Regions from separate parts of the Virgibacillus sp. DJP39 genome, predicted to be linked through region 1. Evidence: riboswitches for the same ligand, from Rfam matches in the RefSeq annotation. Region 1 holds a riboswitch; each other region holds the start of a gene.
What was found. Region 1 has a riboswitch for thiamine pyrophosphate ahead of thiT (energy-coupled thiamine transporter ThiT). Riboswitches for the same ligand answer to the same signal wherever they lie in the genome.

Region 1 (4,125 bases):
GAACCCCTAGCAATAAATCGAATGAAACAAGAAACACTTGACGCAATGTGGAAGGCTATTTCAGATTACAAAAAGCCATTTGTGAAGTTTCTACAAAAGAAAGCTGATTTATTAGGAATTGAAAAATTAAGCATGTTTGATATTGGTGCACCTTTATCTGATTCTGCAAAAACGTATTCCTTCTCTGAAGGTGCTGATTTTATTGTGGAGCAGTTCAGATCGTTTAGCCCTAAAATGGCTGACTTTGCACAAATGGCATTTGATAAACAATGGATAGAAGCTGAAGATCGCACTGGAAAAAGGCCAGGAGGATTTTGTACTAGCTTTCCAGACAGTGAGCAAACGAGAATCTTCATGACTTATTCCGGCACTTCTTCTAATGTGGCTACCTTAGCACATGAGCTTGGCCATGCTTATCATCAGCACGTGATGAATGATATCCATGGTTTGAACCAGGGATACGCTATGAATGTTGCAGAAACAGCTTCAACATTCGCTGAGATGATTGTGGCTGATGCCTCTGTGAAACAGGCACATAATAGTGAAGAAAAAATGGCTTTACTTGAGGATAAAGTCCAACGTGGTGTAGCGTTCTTTATGAACATACATGCTAGGTTCTTATTTGAAAATCGTTTTTATGAGGAAAGAAAACAAGGTCTAGTTTCCGTAAACCGGTTAAATGAACTAATGGTAGAGGCGCAAAAGGAAGCATATGGCGATGCCCTTGCTGATTACGATGAGAATTTCTGGGCATCCAAGCTTCACTTTCATATCACTGGTGTTCCTTTTTATAACTTCCCATACACATTCGGTTACTTGTTCAGCCTGGGACTTTATGCACATGCATTGAATTCAAATGGGAATTTTGAAGAAGACTATATTGCATTATTACGCGATACTGGTCAAATGAATGTAGAGGATCTGGCGGAAAAACATTTAAATATTGATTTAACGAAACCCGATTTCTGGGAAAATGCAATGAAACTATGTGTTAAAGATGTAGAAGAATTTCTTGCAATCTCTTAGTGGTTTAGATGTTGTTAAACTACTAGATATCCGTTATACTGAATTTAATGATTAAAGCAATATAAAAAGCCTACAGGGGGAGCCAATTGGCTGAGAGTGAACATGAAGATGTTCTGACCCTTTGAACCTGTTAGTTAGTACTAGCGTAGGGATCGTGACTTTTTTGATGGATAAAAAGCGATGTGTGTGTGGATTCCCCATCAGGAAACTTCCCCTAGGCATTGCTTTTTTTGTTTGGAAAAAATAGGGGAGGTATATGTTATGCGATCAAAGAAAATTTTGTTTTTAGTTGAAGTTTCAATCTTTACAGCCTTAGCACTTGTGTTAGACCTAGCACCATTTTTGTCGTTTAAAATATGGGCACAGGGCGGATCTATTTCACTTGCGATGATACCCATCTTTATTGTGGCATTTAGATGGGGGATCAAGGGAGGACTGTTGTCAGGATTTCTATGGGGAGTATTACAAGTCGCTGTTGGTACCGCATATATTCTAACACCAGTGCAAGGATTTTTGGATTATGTAATAGCCTTCACTGTTTTGGGCTTTGCAGGATTGTTCGCAAAAAAAGTGCAAGTTGCAGTTAAGGATGGAGCAACGAAAGAGTACCTTACTTATATCATGTTAGGAGTATTAGTAGGGACGGGGCTAAGATTTATTTCCCACTACTTTGCAGGGGTTGTCTTTTTTGAATCAGCAATTGAGGGTCAAACTGTCTGGATGTATTCATTACTATATAACATTTCGTACATGGTGCCTTCATTTATTATTTGTACAATTGCTGTTTTCTTCTTATTCCATAAGCAGCCAAAAACAATGTTAAACACAGCGTAAAGAATACACACACATATCACGTACTTTAAAAAAGGCAGTCTTGGTCTTATCAAGGCTGCTAGTTTTCTAATGTATACTTTAGTCAGAGGTGATCGCGTGTGCGCGAATTAATAGGTGAATGCCAAACTTGTAGAAAAGAAGTATATTGTGAAGATGGTTTTTTTGATGGATATCAGGAAAATGGTAAACTACTATGTAATGCCTGTGCTGTAAAGCAAGAAAGCGAGAAAAATTAGACAGCCCTTTGGTAACATGGCTGTCTTTTTATTTTTTTGAACAATGGTCACTGTTAAAAACTAGATAAATCGAGCACTGAATTGCAGAAATCGAGCAACAACCACAACAATCGAGCACCAACTACATGAAATCGAGCACCAAACCATGTGTGCTCGATTTTGTTCCGAGGCCGCTCGAATTTCCATCATGTGTGCTCGATATTACCTCAGGTCTGCTCGATTTTTTACAATTCCTCGGAATTCCAACTTTAAATCCGCATTTTTTAAATCCTCCCATACTAATTCCCTTCACCCCAGCCAATAGCAATGCATAGGTTATAACACATTCAAAAATTAAGAGGATGTGAGAAAGGGAGAAGGGGTATGGAATTAACTGTTTCACATTGGCTCTATGCTTTTTTCACGTTAGTGATTATTGGAACGATGATTTTCAAAAAAGGGGTTGTGCTCCCTACCTTACTTGGGACCTTTGTAATAGCTTGGGTTTACAAGGGTAGTTTAGTTGATGGATTCACGTCGATTTTTAATGCGAATCTTGTTGCAGCGCAAGAGCTGTTTAGCATCTTTTTAATTATCACATTTATGATGGCGTTACTTCATGCTTTGCGAGACTTAGGTGCAGACAGACGAATGATTCAACCAATCCAAAAGATGATGGTCAATGGTCATGTGTCGTTTTTTGTTTTAATTGCAGTTACGTATGTGATTTCGTTATTCTTTTGGCCAACACCAGCAGTACCATTGATATGTGCATTGTTGGTTCCTGCAGCAGTTCGTGCCGGTTTGCCTGCGATGACGGCAGCTGTAGCCATCGCAATCGCTGGGCAGGGGATGGCATTGTCATCTGATTATATCGTGCAGGTTGCGCCAAGTTTATCAGCAAAATCCGCTGGTATAAGTACAGCTGCGGTAGCAGATTCAGCATTAGTATTATCACTAATTACTGGTGGTACCGCAATCTTAATCGCCTATTTAATGTACAGAAAAACAATCCGGAAGAAAGATAGTCCGTTAATTGAACAAGATTTAGCAAAGTTGGAAACGGAAAGGCAGACTACCAACAAGGCTTATGGATCACATCTCACTACGTGGAGTAAGGTGTTTGCAATTTTAGTCCCGATTTCACTACTTGCTGTTGTAATTTATATGATTTACACAAAGTTAGTATCCGGTCGGATGAGTGGTTTTGAGGGTGGAGGTGGTGCTGCATTCATTGGTGGTGTAGCCGTTATTTTACTCCTGCTTGCAACTGTAGCCTTTGGTAAGCAGCATGCACTGGACTATATTAGTAACCATATAACAGATGGGTTTATCTTTGCCTTTAAGGCGATGGGGCCTGTAATTCCGATTGCGGGATTCTTCTTTTTGGGAAGTGCTGATTTTGCTGGAAGTATACTTGGTGTTAATGAAAATCCACCTGCATTCTTATTTGACATCGTTCAGTATACACAAGAGTTCTTACCGCAAAGTGCATTGTTGGCAGGATTTAGTGTGTTAATTATCGGTATTATTACTGGTTTAGACGGTTCTGGATTTTCTGGCCTTCCGTTAACTGGTGCATTATCAGCTTCTCTCAGTAACGGATCGATTGATACGGAGACTCTTGCTGCAATAGGTCAAATGGGGGCGATTTGGACTGGTGGAGGAACACTTGTCGCATGGTCCTCTTTAATTGCGATTGCAGGTTTTTGTGGTGTATCTGTTATGGATCTAGTGAGAAAAAACTTTATACCAGTTGTATCAGGTCTGCTCATATCCACGCTGATTGCGGTATTCTTATTTTAAAACAGTAAAGGCATAAATATTGGAAAATAGGGAAATCATTAGTAGAATGAGTTCTAAATAACATTTTATTGGAGGTTACCTTACTTATGCCTGAACATACAAGTTCAATTGTAAATGACTCACTAGATGCTCTATACGACGATGGGTCATTTTTGCCAGACCTGAAAGATGGAACGAGAAAGAAAGCTTTTACCTCATTAGTGTCTATTCTTTCAACACCCAATTCTGTAAATAAATCATTCTT
Region 2 (4,125 bases), on a different contig from region 1:
AGTTGCTTCATATTCCTTCATATACTTAATTCTTCGTTGTGCTGATGTTTGACTGACTTGTTCATCTGCATGATAGGAAGATCTGACGAGTGGACCGGATTCACAATGCTGGAATCCTTTTTTTAGTGCTATCTCCTTTAGCTCAGCAAATTCATCTGGATGGTAGTATTTTTCAACCTTTAAATGTTTTTTAGTAGGCTGCAGATATTGTCCAATGGTCATTATATCTACATTATGTGCCAAAAGGTCATCCATTGCTTCCATAATTTCCTCTTTCGTTTCACCTAGCCCAACCATGATACTGGATTTTGTAGGTGTCTTAGGTGCAATTTCTTTGACCCGTTTTAGTAACTCCAGGGAACGGTCATACATAGCACGAGCACGTACTTTTTTTGTCAATCTTCGTACTGTTTCAATATTGTGGTTAAAGATATCAGGTTCACTGTCCATCAATGTATGCAGGCTCTCGTAATCACCCTTCATATCAGACGGCAGGATTTCAATTGTACCACCGGGATTTGCTTTACGTATTGCGCGGACAGTTTGCGCAAAAACTGCTGCACCGCCGTCCTTCAAGTCATCTCGGGCTACAGCGGTTACTACAGTGTGCTTTAGACCCATGATTCCCACTGTTTCTGCCACACGTTCAGCTTCGCCCCAGTCAAGTTCATTCGGTAAGCCTGTTTTCACAGCGCAGAAGCGACAGCCTCTTGTACACGTGTCCCCTAGAATCATAAAGGTAGCTGTTTTTCTCTCACTCCAGCATTCGTGGATATTTGGACAGCGCGCCTCCTCACATACGGTATTTAATTTTTTCTCACGCATTAATTTTTTTAGACCAGTGTAGGATTTGTTGGTATTAATTTTCGTTTTAAGCCATTCTGGTTTACGTATGTATTCTTCTTGTTTTGCCACCCGTCACACACTCCTTTGATGATATAAATTCCATTCTTCTACAGAATATTTAGTCCTGGCCAAATCGTGAACTTTTTCCCATTGACTCTCTGTAAGCTTAAGCGGAACAAAGTCCATGTTAAGTCCAGTCTTAAACCCTTTAAGAAATGCTTCCTTTAGGTCCTCGTATGTATGGTTCTTCATGGTGACTTCGTTAATTGTAATTGCTTTCTTAGAAAAAGCATTACGCTTCATTGCTCGAATGTTCTCGTTTGGGAAAATAAATAAATCAAATAACATACTTTTATCAATACTCATTGGAATAGATCCATGCTGCAGAAGAACACCTTGCTTCCGTGTTTGCGCATTTCCTGAAATCTTTTTGCCGTCAACGACCATTTCATAGAAGGCAGGCTTTTCAAAGCAGACATCCGTTCGTTCTGTACTTTTCTTAGGTGTAGCATAATCTGCATGGATTCCTAATTGCTTATACCCTTCTAAGATTCCTTTTGACAAAACATAATAAGCCGCTTGGATGGATGTCGGAATATAGTCCCTGTCTTCTGAAACGACAATACTATAGGTCAACTCATCATCATGCAGCACAGCACTGCCACCAGTCAGGCGACGTACAAATTCACAACCATGACGTTTCACATTGGAAAAATCAATTGAACGTTCAGTATTTTGAAAATGCCCCACAGAAAGACTAGGTTTCGACCAACCGTAAAATCGCAAAGTAGGCGGAATTTCCCCCACACTATGCCAATCAAGCAACAACTCATCCAACGCCATATTAACCGACGCACTACTATAACCCGTATCAATAAAAGCCCAAGTTTCAGAATGACTCAAACAAACACCCCCTCTTGGTGCCAGGCACTTTTACTAGTAACCGGTAAAAGTGCCTGGCACCTCTAATTATTTTACCCAAATAAAAAAACTGCATTCCTTTTGTTATTGGAGTGCAGTCTGTTCGGTTCTGTGTATATACTTGGGTTAAAAATATACACAGTACAGTCAACGACACTTCCTCACGCTAGTATTACCTTAGTTCGAGTATAAGGGTCAGAACACTATTGTTCTTCTCAGCTGTAAATTGCTCCCCTAGTGTTAATATTTAATTTCTACGTCTATCTTAATAAAGCGAAGAGCGAAAGTAAAGGCAATTTAAAAAACTAGCTGTATTTTCCTAGGAGTGTGCGATATACTTAGTGAAATTATCTAGGAGGTAGTACTCATGATTACTTATCCATTTTTAACAAAGGGAAGTACAGTTGGAGTTACTGCGCCGTCATCCGGGCTAGAACCTGAGTTGCATGACATGTTAAAAAAAGCTTGCAAGCGTAGTGAAGAAAAAGACTACCCAGTAGTGTGCGGAGAGACGGTTTGGACACAGGTTAGGGGAAAGTCAGCATCAGCTGAAGTAAGAGCAAAGGAATTTAATCGTATGATGAAAGATAAAACGATTGATTTTATAGTTCCCCCTTGGGGAGGAGAACTGCTTATTGAAATAATTGATAAACTAGAATATAATTCCTTTCAAAAAAAGTGGATACTCGGGTATTCTGACACGAGTGTCTTACTGCTTGCAACGACATTAAAAACAGGCATGGCAACTGCTCATGGTACTAATTTCGTTGATTTACGCGGAGAGTATTCAGATGAAACAACAGCCAAGTGGGAGAAGGTTTTATCAACAAAACAAGGGGATTCCATTAAGCAGTATTCATCTAAAAAGTTCCAAAGAAAATCGGATCATGATAATCCCTCGCCAGAAGTCTTTCATTTAACAGAGCAAACGAAATGGAAGCCGCTTTCAGGTGAATATGCTTTTATAAAAGGTAGATTGTTAGGTGGGTGCATAGATGTAATTAGACATTTGATTGGTACTCCTTATGGAGATATACAACAGTTCCAAGAGGAAACAATCAGTAATGAGCCAATTCTATGGTACTTTGAAAACTGTGAGCTGAATACAACAGATTTAAGAAGGACACTATTTCAAATGAAACTAGCAGGGTGGTTTAAAAATTGCTCTGGTATTATGTTTGGGAGAAGCAGCGCGAATGACCCGGTTGAAAATTATGATGTACTGGATGTTTATAGGGATGTGGAGAACGAACTGAATGTCCCAATAGTTTATGACATCGACTGTGGGCATGTTCCACCACAAGTCACGCTTATTAATGGGGCCTATGCTGAGATTGAAGTGAAGGCAGGCAAAGGACAAATCGAACAATGGTTTAAGTGACATTGTAATCTGCTGATTAAGTGAATGCTAACGTTTGTTCTACGTTAAATGCCACATGTGTCAAATGGAAATTATCTATCAAATTATTATGAGGTGAGACATGATTACAATTAAAAGATTATCGGAATGTCCATTAGAGGATGTATTAAAAGCCTGGAACCTGGGGTTTGAAGGTTATTTTGTTGATTTATCAATGACGTTGGAACGGTTTGTCAGTCGTATGGTGACAGAAGGGTTTTCACCAGAATTGTCGATTGTAGCATTTGATGGCAGCAAACCAGTTGGAATTATTAAAACTGGTATAAGAATCATCAATGGAAAAAAAGTAGGATGGAATGGCGGGACAGGTGTAGCCAAAGATTACCGTAATCAAGGTGTGGGCAAACATATGATGGACCATCTGCTATCAATCTATGAAGAGCAAAATGTGGAGATAGCAACTCTGGAAGCTATTAAGGAAAATGAACATGCCATTAAGTTGTATAAAAATATGGGATATGTCATAAAAGATGAAGTAGCTAACTTTTCATTAAATGGTCCACAAACTATTGAGTCCGAAGTAACTACTAAAAAATATTCTATTAAAAAAACAATCCCACAGGAAACAGGGCAATTGCCTTTTTATAAAGCTGATTATACATGGCAAACACACTGGAAGAGTATGAGTAATGGGGAAGCAGTAATTGTCTTTGGTGAAAATGCTGAACCGGTAGGATATGCATACTATCGTCGTGTTTTTGATGACGATTTTAATCATCAGGCAACGGTTTTATACCAATGCGAAGCAGATCCAAATCATAATGATGCGTATGAGATTACGAAGTTGTTAATAGGTTATGTTTTTGATGATCTATCCGCAGACATTAAACGTGTTGTGGTGAATATGCCTAAAAAGGGAAGTCAATTAACATATGGCGTATTGTTAGAACACTCTTTTTCAGTAGATGTAGAACAAGTTTGCATGGAAAAAGAAATGA
Region 3 (4,125 bases), on a different contig from region 1:
GGACTTCATTTTTTCCAAATCTTCTTCGGTGATCGTTTCCTTTGAAAAAATGCTACCAATGACTTGCATCAATAATATTGCCTTCCCCTTCAGTCCAATTCCACGCCAAATACGTGAAAATGTCGTTTGAATGTTTCGGTCGGCTAATACTAGATCGGCATTTATTTCTTTTGCTGATTCAATACCTTGAATCATTTCTTGTCCAGCGTTAATCCCCAGCTGTTTTGCCATACGTCTTTGAAACGATGAAATTGCAAGGTTCATCAGCAGCAAGGTGGCCTTTTTCTCTTTAATAACTTTAAAAATATCCATGTCCCGCCATTTACTTCCATCAACTATTGATTGATAGCGTTGTTCATCGAGCTCGATACAAACAGAATCTGGCCGTTCCGCTTCGATAACTTCCTTCACCTGCTCGGCACTCTGCTTCGATACGTGGGCTGTCCCAATAAGGATAAATTCCCTACCATCTATATGTATTCTAGTAATATTATTGCTTTCATTAGACATAAACTACCAACTTTCTACACTTTAAACAAAGCCTAACTAAAATATTAAACTAGATTAGCTAAAAGTGAAATAAATTTCATTGTATTTCGGAAGTTATTTTCAAAAAAATTTGTATACATATCCACACTACCAAATTAAGTAATGCTATACTCCCTAGTTGATTAAATATTTTTGCACGTCTGCTAGTTTGGGAAGTGCTGTCATTGCACCCTTTGCAGATGCTGCTAAAGCACCAGAAACAGCTGCAAATTCTGCCATCTTGGATGCTTCCTGAAGGGAAAGATCCTCTATAGTCCCATCATACTTATTTACTGCATACAGCATTGCGGACACAAACGCATCGCCTGCCCCAGTCGTATCAACAGCTTTCACCTTCATTGCCGGTACATGCGTAGAACCTTTTAATGTGTAAATATAACAACCCTGATCTCCTAGTGTAACAAGAATAAGCGGTATATTAAACTGACTTAATGCCTCGACCCCATTACTCACACCTGTTTCTCTGGTAATAAACTCCAATTCTTCTTCCGATATTTTTAATATATCAACGTGGCCCAGCATACTGCTGATTGTTTCACGCGCATTCTGCTCCGAATCCCACAAACCTATGCGCAAGTTAGGATCATAAGAGACAATCATTTCATTCTGTTTTGCCAGCTTAACCGCGTAGTGAGTGGCTTCCTTGGCTGGACTACTAATTAAAGAAATCGAACCAATATGTAAAATTTTATTGTCGTTAAAATCCGACTCGTTAATTTCCGATTCCTCGAGAAACCGATCAGCGCTCGGATCTATGTAGAAGTCGAAGCTCCTTTCTCCGTCTTCTGCATTCGTTACAAATACGACACCTGTGCGCGTCTCGGCAGAAAACTGAACTCGTTTAGCATCCACGCCATAATCATGAAGCGTTTTTTGCAAAAAGCGACCTAATACATCATCTCCTATTTTCCCAAGAAATGTGGATTTTCCTCCCAGTCTCGCTATCCCAACTGCAACATTGGCAGGCGCCCCACCCGCACGCTTATGGTAGGTTTCGTTTGTTCCATCAGTTGGAATAAAGTCTATTAATGCTTCTCCTAATGAAATAACTCCGTCTTTCATTTATTTTTCCTCCTTGGTAGTTATACTAGTATTATTAATTGAAAAGACTCTATTGCTATGTTGCTTATAATAAATTATATTCTGTGTTTCATCATTCAAAATTATGAAGAAGTATTGTACTATTATGGTATGCTTTACAAAAACAATCAAGGTGAATAAAGCTTATGGGGACTAATGCTAACAATTAAGGAAATTGCAGCACTTTCCTGTACAGTAAACAACTCTAATGCCAGGGTTCCTATTTTAACAAGAGGAGACCAGACTTTTCTTTATCCTCTTTACAATTTAAAACTTACTCGTTAAGATAGAAGTAGAAAAACTGCATAGTAACCTTTCACTAGGGGAGCTGATTAATCGGCTGAGAAGAACTGTTCTGTTCTGACCCTTTGCACCCGAACTAGATAATACTAGCGTGGGGAAGTGTGGTCGAAGCGTGTATTACTTTATTTTCTCATACATACTAACAGACTGCATTCCACGGGGATGCAGTTTTTTTGTTCGTAGAAATTTATTTGGTGCCCCACCTGTCTAGTAGTGCCAGGCACCGCAAAAGGAGGAGTTTTTTATTATGGTAGTTCAAAATTGTTCGGATTCTGGTATTGCTGGGTGTAGTTTTTCTATTCATCCGATGAGTGATGGGTTTGTGGAGATTATTACGGCAGCTCTTGCGAATGTGGATACTTCTAAGGTTTGGATGGATACGGATGATGTTACGACAACTGTGCGCGGGAGGTTAACCCATGTTTTTGACGTGACGAAATCCATTTATATTCAAGCAGCAAAGACCGGTGAGCATGTTGCATTTGAGGCAACTTATTCATTAGGGTGTCCAGGAGACTCTGCGGGAGATGTTTACATGGCAGAAGATGATATACCCGTAAACAGCCCTCAGGTCAGTGATATCAAGCAACCAGCTGCGGCTAAATTTTCTCTTTATCCATTGGGTGGTGGTAACTACATGGATGTCATTATGGAACAGATTGAAGCGATGAAAAAGCATGTAGATGTTTCGCATGCACATTATTCTACCCGCTTGGACGGTGAATCGGTCAAAATTTTTGATGGATTAGAACAGGTCTTTAATGCGACAGTGGATGGTGGGTCAAGTCATACCGTAATGACAGTCTCAATCTCAGCAAATAGTCCATCGACTAAAGGAGTGGGTGAACATGAATAATTGGCGGTTTAAAGAAATTGTAGTCATGTCGGCACTGGCGGTTGTATTCGGGGTTGTGTATTTAGCATTTCTCCCTGTTGGAAAGATTCTTGTAGGGTTCTTTGGCCCAATTGGTTATGACCTTATATTTGGAATTTGGTTTATCGTATCTATTATTGCGGCTTACATTATTCGTAAACCAGGAGCTGCATTCATGTCTGAAACCATTGCTGCTATGATTGAGGTTATGCTTGGCAGCGCGGTCGGTCCAATGCTAATTATTTCTGGAATGATTCAAGGTTTAGGTGCTGAATCCGCGTTTGCAATGACCAGGTGGAAAAACTACTCTACATGGGTGTTAATGGCTTCCGGTGTTGGTGCAGCTGTATTTAGCTTTGCATATGGCTACTTCCTAAGTGGGTTTGCTGCCCTTTCTACTCCTTATGTAATAGGTATGTTTGTTGCACGCATGATAAGCGGTGCGTTACTTGCTGGATTACTCGGAAAGGCCCTAAGCGATGGTTTAGCTCAAACAGGAGTCTTGTCCAGCTACGCTTTAGGAAAAGAACATAGAAAGAAACGCGCAGCATGAAGAAAGATTTCATTTTAAGTGTACAACAACTGTCCTTACGATTTGACACTCCGTTGGATCAGGATACCTTATCAAAAGTTAGCTTTGAATTAAATAGAGGCGAAACACTTCTATTACTGGGTCCAAGTGGATGCGGGAAAAGTACGTTGACTTTTTGTTTAAACGGTTTGTACCCCCGTGAATTAGATGGAACGATGACTGGCGATGTCATGATCAATGGTAAGAAATCAACGGAATACAAGCCTGGTGAATTAAGTCGTCATGTGGGTGTTGTATTTCAAGATCCAGAAACACAGTTCTGCATGCTTACAGTAGAAGACGAGGTTGCGTTTGGCTTGGAAAATATACACGTTCCACATGATGAGATGGAAAATAAAATAGACAAAGCACTTTCACTTGTTAACTTAGCACCCTATAAGAAATCAGATATCGCATCTCTTTCTGGTGGTCAAAAACAAAAGCTGGCTTTAGCCTGCATCTTGGCCATGGAACCGAGTTTACTAATCCTGGATGAACCAACTGCAAATTTAGATCCTCTTGCTACGAAAGATTTGATTGCAACCATTCAGAAGTTGAAACAACAAAATGACTTTGCTCTGATAGTCATTGAACATCAATTAGACGGTTGGATGGATCTCTTTGACCGCAGTCTTTTACTTAATAGATCTGGAGAAGTCTTCTATGATGGCTCACTTCGAACCGGTATCAATCGTCTTTTACCGCTCCTGGAAGAGCAAGGTATCTGGCTGCCAAAAGTTACCCAATA
Region 4 (4,125 bases), on a different contig from region 1:
TAGGAGAAACCATCTCGGAAATGAAAGGTGCAGATTCAATGGCAAATGGGATTGATCCTGATGTTGCCATTCGTGTCGCTAATAAGTATGGAGCTGTAGTTATTGCAACAGGAGAAACGGATATTATTACTGACGGTGAAAGCTATACCGAGTGTTATAACGGGGTGTCTATGCTTCAATATGTAACAGGAACAGGGTGTTTATTAACAGCAGTTGTTGGTGCATTTTCTAGTGTAGGAGTGAATCATTATGGAGCTTCAGTTGTAGCTGTAAGCAGCTACGGGGTGGCTGCGGAATTAGCATATGAGAATTGCGCTGGACCTGGAAGCTTTTTGCCAGCCTTTCTGGATGAGTTGTATGGGTTAACAGAGGAAGAAGTGAAGGCAAAGGCTATTACTCAAAACTTCACCTTAGAAGGGAAGAAAAATGATGCTAGATAAAAAGATCCTTCGTTTATATTTTATTCTAGGCAGTGTGAACACTTCTGAAAATCCTGCACATGTACTGCAGCAAGCAATAGAAGGAGGCATTACAATCTTTCAGTACAGAGAAAAAGGGCTCAATGCAAAAAGCGGGGTTGGTAAATTAACGTTAGGAATTGAGTTGCGAAATACTTGCCTTGAAAACAACGTTCCATTCATTGTCAATGATGATATTGAGTTGGCTATTAAGCTTAGAGCTAATGGGGTTCATATTGGCCAGCAGGACGAAAATATTATAAAGGTGAAAGAGCGTTTGCCCAAAGGTATGTATGTGGGCGTTTCAGTGTCAACTGTTGAAGAGGCTATCCTGGCAGAAGAACAAGGTGCAGATTATCTTGGAGTTGGACCTATTCATGGAACGTCTACTAAGGAGGACGCACTTAAGCCGATTGGAATAGAAAGATTAATAGAAATCAGTAAGAATGTAACCATTCCAATTGTAGCGATTGGTGGAATTAAAAAAGAGAATGCAGGAGAAATCATCAATGCAGGAGCGACTGGTATATCGGTAATTTCGGCAATTAGTCAAGGAGGAACTTATAAAAAAGCAGCGCGTGATTTAGAACTAGCTACAAGAGTGCTCAACTAATAATGATTGTTTATATTAAGGGGGGTGATGGGGTCACTAGAAAATCTTTAAAGGAGGTGAATAGGTGTATAGCACAAGACTTTTAACAACGATGGCGGTGTTTATTGCTCTTGGTACAATTGGAGCCCAGTTACTTTGGTTTCCAGCTGGAATAGCCAAAGCGTACCCTGCTCAGCATGCAATCAATGTAATGGCGGCAATAATACTGGGTCCTGGACCAGCGGTGGTTATTGCGTTTATGACTGGGTTAATTCGTAATATGCTAGGGCTTGGAACGTTGCTTGCTTTTCCTGGTGGTATGATAGGTGCGCTTCTAGCGGGATTATTATATAAGAAATTTAAACGGAAGATATTTGCTGTTGTGGGAGAAGTGGTTGGAACTGGAATAATTGGTTCTCTATTTTCGGTACCATATGCAAATCTACTAATGGGTAGCTCACTTGGTGCATTTATATTCTTACCATCATTTTTGGTGAGTAGTATTTCAGGAGCAATTATTGGTTACTTAGTTATGGTTAGGGTTAAGAACGTAAGTCCATTGAATAACACATAAGAAAATTTCGGAACTACTAGGGGTGCAGTATGCTGAGACAAGGAAACGCCTTGATCCCTTTGAACCTGATCTGGATAATGCCAGCGCAGGGAAGTAGCGAGGAAGTATCCTCTATTTATCTACTTTATCTTTCTTCTAGTAGCTTCCAAACACATTTCCTTAGGAGGTATTACATGACTTTTTCTGAAGCATTACGTAACGAAAATCAAGATGTGTATGAAGCGATTTTCAATCATTCCTTTGTTCAGTCGATTGGAAGAGGGGATGTGCCAAAAGAGGCACTTGCACACTATATAAAGGCAGACTATGAATACTTAAATGCTTTTATCCATATTTATGGGATTGCAATCTCAAAATCAAAAAACCGGAAAGATATAAGCTTTTTCAACGACCAAGTCGACTTTGTGTTAAATAGTGAAATCCATCCCCATAATAATTTTTGTGAGCAAATTGGCGTTAAATATGAGGAGTTACAAGGCTATCCGCTCCCACCAACAGCAGACCATTATGTAAAACATATGATGTATCATGCTTGCACGGGAAGCCTTGGTGAAGTGATTGCAGCGCTTTTGCCATGTCCATGGACGTATTTAGAAATTGGTCAGGAACTAATGAAAGAATATCAGCCCAGGAAGGACCATCCTTTTTTTCCGTGGATTTCCTTTTATGCAGATGAACGGGTAGCAGAAACCACGTTAAAAATGCGCAATATATTGGATCGATTAGCCGCTGAAGCCAGCCCAGCGGAACGAGAAAAGATGAAATCTGCATTTCGTAAAAGCTGCCAATTGGAATTGTCCTTCTGGGAAATGGCATACACTTGTGAAAAATGGCCTGTTGGAGAATATATAAAAGTAGGAGAATAAGGGCTTGTAAAGGGTGCCCCCAATTGGGAGGCATCTTTTTCATGATTAATTAACATTTTTCGGGCGGTGCCAGGCACCATTATGAACTTGCATTATTTTCCACATGGTAATATACTAAGTTACAACACTAATGTACTAACTTGGATGGGAAGAGGGTTAAACTTGATTCTTAACACAGACAGCACGAAACCAATTTATATACAAATTGCGGAGTGGATTGAGGAAGAGATTTTGAATGGAACGTTTGAAAAGGGTGAGAAGGTTTATTCGCAATATGCACTTGCAGAAATGTATACGATAAATCCTGCCACAGCAGCGAAAGGATTAAATATTCTTTCTGATGAGAACATACTCTTTAATAAGCGTGGACTGGGCAAGTTTGTGGCAGATCATGCAATTGAGATTATCACGAAAAAAAGAAAGGATAAGAACCTAAAAGGATTAGTAAAAGAGATTGTGTTAGAAGCGGAACGTTTGAATGTTAACGAGGATGAACTAGTTGTCATGATCAAGTCTTTCATGAATGAACGTAAGGGGGAAACTGAGTGAATATAATTGAATGTACAAATTTAACTAAAAAACACGGTAGAACGATAGCCTTAAACGGGATATCCATGTCTATTACAGAAAATAAAATTACAGGGCTTATCGGGGCTAACGGAGCAGGAAAAACTACATTGCTGAAAATAATTGCTGGATTTTGGCGAAAAACTTCTGGTGATATTAAGGTGTTTTCGGAACAGCCATTTAACAATATCAAAACTTCAGCTAACACAATTTTTATTGATGATCAAATGGATCTTCCTACTTCATTGACACTTTTGGAAATACTGCATGAAGCTGGAAGGTTATATGAAAAGTGGGATAAAGATCTTGCCTTTCGTCTTCTTGATTATTTTTCGTTTAACCCAAACCAATTCCATAGTCGTCTGTCAAAAGGAAAGAAAAGTACGTTTAATATAATTCTTGGTCTAGCATCACGCTGTTCGTTAACTATTTTCGATGAACCGACGACTGGAATGGACGCAAGCGTACGAAAGGATTTTTGCCGAGCCTTGCTAAAAGATTATTTAGCTCATCCAAGGTCTATTATTATTTCGAGTCACTATTTGGAAGAGATGGAAGATATCCTGGAAGACATAATATTAATAGAAAACGGTAAGAAACGCCTTCATTTATCAGTAGATGAAGTAAGAGAATATGCAATTGGCGCAACTGGAGAAACGATAAATATAAATGTATTGATACAAAACAGGGAAGTTATTTACTCAAAAAATCTAGGGAGCGATCATACATATGTTGTACTAAAACATAACTTCTCCGAAGAAGAGTTAGAAAGTGCAAGAGAAGCTGGGCTGACTCTTTCACCAATACCTTCCAGTGATTTATGTATCTATCTAACAAATAAAAAGGCTGGGGGGATTGATGATGTCTTTAACAGAACCTAGTATGGCCAATCTGGTGATAAAACAATTAAATTATAAGTGGAAAGCTTATACCGGTTTATTTTATTCACTGATGATTCTCCAACTACTAGCTATCATATTTTCTTTGGTTGTAGGATCAGGTATGTCTGGAGGAAGCTCAAGCTCCAGTGGAATTAATGTCAACATAAGGTACTTCTCAGCTGATACA

Region 2: linked by a shared signal. The riboswitch ahead of ACOI1D_RS06200 (lipoate--protein ligase family protein) and the one ahead of thiT (energy-coupled thiamine transporter ThiT) in region 1 are both predicted to bind thiamine pyrophosphate.
Region 3: linked by a shared signal. The riboswitch ahead of ACOI1D_RS15845 (YkoF family thiamine/hydroxymethylpyrimidine-binding protein) and the one ahead of thiT (energy-coupled thiamine transporter ThiT) in region 1 are both predicted to bind thiamine pyrophosphate.
Region 4: linked by a shared signal. The riboswitch ahead of tenA (thiaminase II) and the one ahead of thiT (energy-coupled thiamine transporter ThiT) in region 1 are both predicted to bind thiamine pyrophosphate.

What each region holds. Positions count from the first base shown of each region.
Region 1 is NZ_JBMERP010000035.1:8,275-12,399, forward strand. It holds gene ACOI1D_RS12280 (M3 family oligoendopeptidase) at 1-1,026, shown strand, start outside; TPP riboswitch at 1,092-1,196, shown strand; gene thiT (energy-coupled thiamine transporter ThiT) at 1,288-1,860, shown strand; gene ACOI1D_RS12290 (hypothetical protein) at 1,959-2,096, shown strand; gene ACOI1D_RS12295 (hypothetical protein) at 2,460-3,881, shown strand; gene ACOI1D_RS12300 (Glu/Leu/Phe/Val family dehydrogenase) at 3,968-4,125, shown strand, end outside.
Region 2 is NZ_JBMERP010000012.1:518-4,642, forward strand. It holds gene lipA (lipoyl synthase) at 1-915, opposite strand, end outside; gene ACOI1D_RS06200 (lipoate--protein ligase family protein) at 919-1,689, opposite strand; TPP riboswitch at 1,909-2,013, opposite strand; gene ACOI1D_RS06205 (S66 family peptidase) at 2,135-3,148, shown strand; gene ACOI1D_RS06210 (GNAT family N-acetyltransferase) at 3,249-4,125, shown strand, end outside.
Region 3 is NZ_JBMERP010000060.1:5,150-9,274, reverse strand. It holds gene ACOI1D_RS15855 (TraB/GumN family protein) at 1-510, opposite strand, end outside; gene ACOI1D_RS15850 (aminoimidazole riboside kinase) at 664-1,611, opposite strand; TPP riboswitch at 1,941-2,047, shown strand; gene ACOI1D_RS15845 (YkoF family thiamine/hydroxymethylpyrimidine-binding protein) at 2,180-2,788, shown strand; gene ACOI1D_RS15840 (ECF transporter S component) at 2,781-3,359, shown strand; gene ACOI1D_RS15835 (ABC transporter ATP-binding protein) at 3,356-4,125, shown strand, end outside.
Region 4 is NZ_JBMERP010000026.1:27,225-31,349, reverse strand. It holds gene thiM (hydroxyethylthiazole kinase) at 1-440, shown strand, start outside; gene thiE (thiamine phosphate synthase) at 427-1,071, shown strand; gene thiW (energy coupling factor transporter S component ThiW) at 1,136-1,624, shown strand; TPP riboswitch at 1,633-1,733, shown strand; gene tenA (thiaminase II) at 1,798-2,490, shown strand; gene ACOI1D_RS10495 (GntR family transcriptional regulator) at 2,653-3,039, shown strand; gene ACOI1D_RS10490 (ATP-binding cassette domain-containing protein) at 3,036-3,938, shown strand; gene ACOI1D_RS10485 (hypothetical protein) at 3,919-4,125, shown strand, end outside.